DNA from 2 places in the Microbulbifer sp. 2205BS26-8 genome. Region 2 is predicted to be linked to the other one. Evidence: predicted binding sites of a transcription regulator. Region 2 holds the regulator's gene; the other holds the start of a gene.
What was found. Region 2 encodes PhoB, which activates phosphate uptake and scavenging genes when phosphate is short. Its sites were predicted from a motif close to TGTCATAAANNTGTAACA; they were not measured.

Region 1: Q5Y71_RS02840 (porin) is a predicted target of PhoB. The motif match lies at 1,909-1,926, and genes of this name have one in related genera.

Annotation. Positions count from the first base shown of each region.
Region 1 covers NZ_JAVAMR010000005.1:44,022-48,441, reverse strand. Annotated here, with positions in the region: gene Q5Y71_RS02845 (DNA internalization-related competence protein ComEC/Rec2) at 1-1,719, opposite strand, end outside; gene Q5Y71_RS02840 (porin) at 2,052-3,026, shown strand; gene Q5Y71_RS02835 (bifunctional 2-methylcitrate dehydratase/aconitate hydratase) at 3,163-4,420, opposite strand, start outside.
Region 2 covers NZ_JAVAMR010000053.1:3,421-7,840, forward strand. Annotated here, with positions in the region: gene Q5Y71_RS14265 (DUF938 domain-containing protein) at 1-342, shown strand, start outside; gene Q5Y71_RS14270 (hypothetical protein) at 358-717, shown strand; gene phoR (phosphate regulon sensor histidine kinase PhoR) at 746-2,080, opposite strand; gene phoB (phosphate regulon transcriptional regulator PhoB) at 2,218-2,922, opposite strand; gene ubiA (4-hydroxybenzoate octaprenyltransferase) at 3,031-3,873, opposite strand; gene Q5Y71_RS14290 (chorismate lyase) at 3,909-4,420, opposite strand, start outside.

The DNA of each region.
Region 1 (4,420 bases), on a different contig from region 2:
GACATCCAGGGCGGTGAAGTGAAACCCCTGGCGCTCCGGCATCGACAAAGGCAGCAGTGGCTGGAGCAGAGGCAGCAGAAACAGCCAGCCCAGCTTGCGCCCCGGCCAACCCCGTGGTAGCAACAGCACCAGTACACCCAGCGCGGCAACCGCCAGCAGTACTGGGTCGTGCGGCGCCGCCAGGGTCTGCCAACTGGGCAGCAGGCGATCCACTGTCTCCAGGCACCTTATCAAAAGGTCCAGTTGCCAGCCGGCAAACCTGAAACAGAGAAGCCCTAAGCCCGTCTCCATCAACAGAGCGCCCAACATCAGCACAGGTAGGATAAGCACACCCAACCAGGGAATCGCTACCAGGTTAAACAACATACCGCCGGCACTGAAACCGGAGAAAAAGACTGCCGAAGGCAGAATCAATCCCAGAGCTACCAGCCACTGGCTGCGCAACAGCTGCAGAATATGGGTGAGCCACAGGGGTTGCATTGCGGGATAGGCCTCTGCTTCCGACACCTGGGAAGTCGATACCGGCACAGGTCCCAGTGCCAAGCGCCCCCTGAAACCCAACAGCAGGGCTGCGACTGCACTGAACGACAACCAGAATCCCACTGCGTAAAAAGCCAGCGGCTGCAGGACTAGCACCAGGGCAAGTGCCAGGGCAAAGGCAATGCCGGCACCTATACGACGCCGCCAATGCCAACCCAGCAGCAAGACCCAGGTCATCACCAACGCCCTCTGCGCTGAGAGGGGCGCACCGGCTAGCAGGGTATAGATCAGGGTGCCCGCCAGAGCCAATACCACAGGCAGGACAGCGGGGGTGGTGCCTGTCAAAATACCGGCGCCCCGGGCAATACCATGACCGAAAAGCAATAGAAATCCCGCGACCATTCCCACATGCAGCCCGGAAATCGCTAGCAGATGCGCTGTACCGGTCCGCTTCAGCAGATCTCGATCCGCCTGAACAAGACCGCTGCGATCGCCCAGCAACAGCGCACTGATCAGTGCTGTCCGCCCCACCGGCAGTGCGTGCAGCCTGTCGCGCAGCACACCACGCAGCGACACGATTCCCGTACCCTGCCCCAACCACAGCGGGGTCGCATCTCCAGGACGCACATAGCCCGTTGCATATATCCCCCGTTGCAGAAGCCATTGCTCAAAATCAAAACTGTGAGGGTTCACACTGCCCCGCGGGCGCATCAGGCGCACCGGCAACAACCAGCGGCTGTCGCCGCGCAGTCGGGGCAGAGTGTCGGCATCGACACGATACCAGGTGAGATACAAGAGGCTACCCGCTGCAACCGGGCTTCGCCCTGTGTCCGCAGGGGTCCCCAAAACCACCGCCTGAAAACGCACACTGCCTGCCACCGACCCGCCCCATTGATCGCCGGTACTGGAGCGGATTTCCGGCAGGGATACGATTTGGACTCGGAGCAGATGGTCGGAGCCATGTCTCTCAATGGGCAGGCGTTGTTGCAGCGCTTTCTGGTTGCTCCACAAGCCCCAGCCGGCACCGGCAAGGGAAGCTGCCAGCAGTATCAGTGCGGGCCTGTAGCGAGGCCATATCAGCAGTACCAGGGCCAATGCCACATAGGCGCCCAGCAGCAGCCCTGTTTCAGGCAGTTCAGGAAGGCAACCAAGGCCTATGATGGACAGTGAAAATAACCAGAGCAGCAGGGTGGGACCCCAGAGTTGTTTCTCACCAGATACCCTCCACAAATAAGGCATATCCATTTCCCCGCAGCGCCCGCCCGATTCAATGCCTTCACATCAACAGGCGGTATCCCCCATGCGCACTTGCATCAAGCCTGGGATAGCTAGAAACCCAACACAGGTACAAGCGAGGCAAAAGAAACGGGGTATCGTTACCTTATTACTGCCGCCCGGCGACATTAGCACCTCTGAATGACACTTATCAGTCATATTATTTTAAAAAAAGTGCCATGTTTAACATTTTTGTAATATTTAGGACGCAGAATCCGCACCAGATTGAGGGGGCGCCAATACAAGTGAACGAAAAGACCCCCTCTGCCCAAAACCATAAACTGTGCGAGACGATTATGAACAAGACTGCGCTCTCTCTGGCCATCGTTACCCTGATCCCCACTGTGGTCATTGCTCAGGACGAAGGCGAAATAGTGGATTTTTACGGCAAAGCCAATGTCACTCTGCACTCCTTCGACGAGGGAGATGGCTCTGCCACCGACGTCCAGAGCAATGCCTCCCGCCTGGGCGTGAAGGGTGAAATCGCTTTGACGGAGAGTATCAAGGGTATCTACCGTATGGAATACGAAGTGGATATGGACGGCGATGCCGAAGATACCTTTTCCCAACGCAATATCTACGCTGGCCTGGAGGGCGGTTTCGGCCAGGTTATCGCCGGCAAGTTTGACACCCCCCTAAAAGTTGCCCAAAAGAAAGTGGATCTGTTCAACGACCTGGAGGGCGACATCAAGAGTCTGATTACCAAGAGCGACAACCGCGAAACAGACAGCTTTCAGTACACAACTCCGTCTTTCGCTGGCTTTAAAGCTTCTGCCGCTTACATCAGCCACAAAGACGCAGTCATTGGCTATGAGGTAATCGGCCTGGATGAAGCCGGGGATGAAATACTCAGGGAAATCACACGGGAAAACGGTGTTTCCGTCTCGATTGCTTACGACAACAACGGTGTTTACCTGGCCTACGCCGTTGACCAGGATGTTGAAGAGAATGACCGTGACGTTCAGCGCTTCGTCGCCCAATACAATATTGGCTCCCTGCAGGTTGGTGCCCTTTTCGAAGACCAGGAGAAGGCTGACGGTAGCCGCCAGGACGGTTGGATGGGCTCTGTTGCCTACAAGATTGAGCCGTGGACCCTGAAAGCCCAATACGGCCATTCCGACATTGTCAAAGAGGACGGTAAAACCTATAGCCTTGGGGTCGACTACAAGTTCAGCAGCGCGGCCAAGGTTTTTGGTTTCTACACTGACGAAAGTGCAGAGGCTGGCTACGACCGCAACTACGCAGGCATCGGCGCCGAGTACAAATTCTAGGCGCGCTTGCCATGCTGTCGACTCCAAGTGGGAAGGACTATCTGATCACCCTACCCTGTGAGTACTCAAACGGCGGCCACTGGCCGCCGTTTGAAGACTCGCTTGCCAGTCCTTTCACCGCTGACAACACGGGCCACTAAATCACCAACAAATCCATAAAGCGATGTACCGGCAGACTGCAAAGGCGTTGCTGATCCTGGCATAACGCCAGAACCTTCTCCACTTGGCCCGAAGGAAAGCGTGAGGCCAGGTTCTGGCGGAACTTATGCTCCAGCAGGGGAATTCCCTCCTGCCGGCGACGGCGGTGTCCAATGGGATATGCCACCTCGACCTTTTTTGTCGAGCTGCCATCCCGAAAAAAAACCTGCACTGCATTGGCAATAGAGCGTTTGTCCGGGTCCAGGTAATCCCTTGAGTAGCCTCCGTCTTCAATCACCGACATTTTGTCGCGCAGCACATCAATTTCCGGATGCGCCCTATGGAAATCATCTTCGTAGTATTCAGCCTGCAGATTGCCCAATAACAACGACACCGCAACCACATACTGGAGACAGTGGTCCCTATCCGCCGTATTCGTCAATGGGCCACGTTTGGAGATAATACGAATCGCTGACTCCTGCGTTGTCACCACAATCCTGTCAACCTCCGAAAGCCTTTCAGCCACCTGTGGGTGCAGGACAATGGCTGCTTCACAGGCAGTCTGGCTGTGAAACTCGGCCGGAAAGGAAACCTTAAACAGAATGTTCTCTATCACATAAGACCCATAGCCGCGGGAAAATAGAAACTGCCTGTCTCCCTCCACCTTCACTTTCTGATCCGCATTGGTTTTGCTAAAACAGACATCGTAAAAACCCCACTGTTTTGCACTGAGTGCGGTGGGAACGCCCATTTCCCCACGCAGTGCCATCTGCGCAAGCCAAAGCCCCCTGGATGCAGCGTCTCCCGCTGCCCAGGACTTGCGTGAACCGGTATTGGGGGCGTGCCGGTAGGTACGCAGGGCGCTGCCATCTACCCAGGCCAGGGATACTGCCGACATTATTTCCGCCCGGCTGCCACCTTTCATCCAGGCCGTGACCGCCGCTGAAGCTACCCGCACCAAGACTACATGGTCAAGGCCAACACGGTTAAAGCTGTTTGCGATCGCCAGTACACCCTGAATCTCGTAGGCTTTGACCATGGCCTCAAGCACTGTTTGCATCGACATCTGGGGGCCGCCCTGCACCAACTGCTCCCGCGACAGAAAGTCGCCCATCGCGAGTATGGCGCCCAGGTTATCGGAGGGATGACTCCATTCCGCGGCCAACCAGGTATCGTTGAAATCCAGCCAGCGTATTGTACAGCCGATATCCCAGGCCGCTTTCACTGGATCCAGTTGCAACCGGGTGCCCGGCACT
Region 2 (4,420 bases):
GATGTCGATACGCCCTGGCCTGCGCTGAGTGTCGATACGGTTTTTACCGCCAATACCCTACATATTATGCCTGGAGAGTCTGTGGAGCACTTTTTTCAACGGTTGCCGTCGGTGTTGCAGCCCGGCGGACTTTTGATTGTCTACGGCCCCTTGAAAATTGCCGGGGCGTTTATCGGACCCAGTAATGCCGATTTTGATCTCTGGTTAAAAGCGCGCAATCCCCTAAGTGGTATTCGCGCCCTCGAGTGGCTGGATCAACTGGCTGCAGATGCGGGCTTCAAGCGCGAAGAGTTAAACTATCTGCCGGCCAACAACCAACTGGTGGTCTGGTGCAGAGAATGATAACAAGGAGTCACTATGCCTGCATGGTTTGAAATATCGGTCATTGTCGTCTGTGCTATTGGCGCTGTGTTCTTTTTTGCCAAATACCGCGAGACCGCCGCCACCCTGCACGAGAGTGAACGCATAAAAACACATCTGTCCAACGACCTGAATCGCTACCGGGACGTGCCCCGCCTGCGTGCCCTGCGCGATGCAGTGCTGGGCAGTAAACCACTACCCACCGATGATGACGGCAATGAGCACTTGTTGCTGCGCGACGCAGACCTGCAACTCCATCACCTGGTTCTACGCAGGGAGGCTACTCCGGTTGACGATGACGACAACATCACCTACACGAAAAATGGTGAGCAGGTGAAGCTGGAAGAGTTGAAGTAATTGCTCTCTGTGGCTAGGGAAAGCCGCGCTAGGTGTTGGCCATCTCTTCGCTGGCTTCCGGTGTGTGGACGGGTTTTGCGGTCAACTTGTGCTCGGGAAAGTGCAACGTGAAGGTACTGCCCTGAGCGGGGGTGCTCTCTATGCTCATCTCGCCACAGTGGCGCAGCAGTACATGCTTAACGATCGCCAATCCCAGCCCGGTCCCACCACTGCCCCGCGAACGACCGGGGTCGACCCGGTAAAAGCGTTCTGTCAGCCGGGGAATATGTACCGGATCTATGCCAATGCCCTGGTCCTGTACGCTGAAATGACCACCACGACGGTCCTGCCACCAACGCAGCTGAATTGTCCCCCCCGCCGGGCTGTACTTCACGGCGTTGAGCACCAAGTTGGCGAAGGCGCTGTGCAGCTCGCCGGCGTTGCCACGGATGCGGCTGTCGGCTTCGCACTGTACCAAGACCTTGTGGCGACTGCCGGTAAAACTGCGCGCCTCCCGCGCAACCCGCCCTATCAGTTCGCGTACATCCACCGGCACATCACCAATCTTGCACTCAGAGGTCTCCAGGCGCGCCAACAGCAGCAGATCGTTGACGAGTGCCGCCATGCGCGCGGCCTGCTCCTCCATTTGCGCCAATGGTCGCTGCCAGGCTGGCGGTGCCACATCACTGCCCTGCAGGGTTTCCAGGTAGCCGGTGATCACAGTCAGGGGCGTGCGCAGTTCATGGGAAACATTGGCGACGAAATCGCGGCGCATTTGTTCCAAATTGCGAAGGCGGGTGATATCACGAACAATGACCAGTGCTTCATTCTGGCCGTAGCGGGTGACTTCCAGCTGAAGTAGAAGGGCCTCATTGCCGGGGGCTGGCAGGGTGAGGGGCTCCCGCACTTCCCCGGCGTCGCTGTGCATGTAACTGACAAAGCCGGGGTCACGCACAAAGTTGACCAGCGACTGTCCGGTATCACTGGCCTGCAGGCCGAGGAGTTCACCGGCGGCGGGGTTCCACCAAGCCAGATTATCGCCGTTCTCCAACGCCACTATGCCCTCGCGCAGGGCATTGGTGCTGTCCTGTACCCGGCGCAACATGGCGTGCAATTTCTGTCTTTCACGGCGGTGGCGGCGCTGTATACGGTAGAAATCGTCGTAGATCTCCCCCCAGATGCCAAAGGTGGAGGGCGGCGGGCCGCGCCGGCCACCGGCCAGCCAGCGATTGAAGCGATGCTGCTGCCACAACAGCGATACCAGATAGACAGCCAGGCCCGCGATCAGGGCAATCGACCAGTTGCCCCAGATGAAACTGAGGATGATGCAGCCCAGGGCAATAAGGACAAAACGCGAAAACTCGCCAATACTGCGATCAAACATAGCCAAGTCGTGTTACCAAACGGACAACAGGGGGGATCGTTTCCTCCCCAACTGAATCACCTCTGGGAATCCGCCCGCTGAGCAATGGGCGTATCGGTGGGGATTCCGCGGGCACCAGTGTCTGCCCTGTGAAATTGTCACACTTTTTCAACAGTTTGCACAGAAAATCGATAGCCGGTGCCCCGCACCGTCTGGATATAGCGGTCGTGGCGGTCCAGTGCTAGGGCCTTGCGCAAGCGGCGGATATGTACGTCCACGGTGCGCTCCTCCACATAGACATTACCACCCCAGACATGGTCGAGCAGCTGGGTGCGGGTATAGGCGCGCTCCTGGTGGGAGAGGAAGAAAGTAAGGAGGCGGAATTCGGTGGGGCCCATATCGACCGGTTGGCCCTTGATGGTGACCCTGTGACTGAGAGGGTCCAGTACCAGATGCCCGGCGCTGAGGGGGTCCTCGGGAGTGGCCGGGCCAGCGCGGCGCAACACCGCTTTCAGTCTGGCCACCAGTTCGCGGGGGGAGAAGGGCTTGGTAATATAGTCGTCCGCGCCGGTCTCTAGCCCTTTGATTTTATTATCTTCCTCGCCTTTCGCGGTGAGCATGATAATGGGCACGGCAGTGGTCAGTTCGTCGCGCTTGAGACGCCGGGCCAGTTCCACCCCGGACACATCCGGCAGCATCCAGTCCAGCAGAATCAAGTCCGGCTTTTCGTCGATAACCAGAGCGTGGGCCTCGCGCGCATTCTCCGCCTCCAGACAACGGTAATCCGCCATTTCCAGTGCCACCCGCAGCATATCGCGCACCGCGGCCTCATCATCGACAATCAGGATCGTTTTACTATGCATTTGTCTGCTATTTCCGCTCTGTTGTCAGGATTTCCCATCACCGCCGGGGATTAAACGGGAATAGTATGACAAATATATGACGATCTCCCCCAGGCTCCCAATGCTGGGCTAATTCAGCAGGTATTGCATTGATATACCCATGAAAATAGCCAAACCCACCCAGTTATTGTTGAGAAAAGCCTGAAAACAGGCAACCCGCTCCCGCTTGCGAATCAGCCACTGCTGGTAGGTGAAGAGTATCGCCACAGCGACCAAACCCAAATAATAGACGGTGCCCAATCCAAAGCGCTGACCGAGGAACAAAAGAGCGATCAATACCAATAGCTGCAGGGTTGCAGTCAAAGCCCTATCCATGTCGCCAAACAGGATCGCCGTGGATTTCACCCCGATTTTCAGATCGTCGTCGCGGTCCACCATCGCGTAGAAGGTGTCGTAGCACAGGGTCCACAACAGGTTTGCTGTGTACAACAGCCATGCCTGGGGGGGGATTTCGCCGCTGACCGCGGCAAACGCCATGGGGATACCCATACTGAAAGCGGCCCCCAGGACTACCTGCGGCAGATGGGTGTGACGCTTGGCAAAGGGGTAGCAAAAAGCGAGCCCCAGGGCCGGCAGCGACAGGGTTATCGTGAGTGTGTTGGTAGTCAGCACCAACGCGAAAGCCACAGCGCTGAGTCCGGCGAATAGCCCCAGAGCCGCACGGGGGGAGACACTGCCGGTGGCGAGCGGACGCCCAGCTGTGCGTTTCACATGGCGATCAATTTCACGATCGGCGAAGTCGTTGACCGCACAGCCAGCTGCGCGCATCAGGATCACCCCGAGCGTAAACACGGCTGACAGGTGCAATCCAGGCCAACCGCCGGCGGCCAGCCACAGCGCGGACCAGGTGGGCCACAGCAGTAGCAGTATGCCAATGGGCTTGTGCATACGTGCCAGCTGCCAGTAGGGCATCACAGCGGGCCAGCGCCGTGCAAGATATTCGCTGATCAAGGCGGATTCTCTCTGTCGTTGGATGCGGTGGCCCTGCTGGGCGGCCCGTCGGGCCGGAAGCTCGAGAGAAAAGTCTCGGCTACCAGCAGTGGCTTGTCCCGCAGCCAGAATGTGGAGCGGCGCCCCCAGGCATTGTCACTCTCCCTATCGAGTGCTGCCAGTTGCAGGCAGGGGTTGCGTGTCAGGTGGTTGAACTCCATATTGCCACGGCGAATGCCGGGCTCGCTGAACAGCAATTCCCCCAGCGGCCGACTGTCCAGACTGCGCAGGTTGCGGGATTTGCCCTGCAGACTGCGCAAAGGCAGGATGCTGCGTGCAAAGACCCAGGGATGGCCGAGACCGTACAACAGCACTTCGCGCACTAGCGCTCGGCTGTGTGTACGCAAATTGAGTGCGCGGCACTCCTCCGCACGGGGCAGTTGCCAGCACTGGCTCAATACCTGCACGCGAAAATCCCCCCGGCTCAGTCGTTTGAGTGCGGCAGTGAGCGAACCGGGGTATTCCAGCC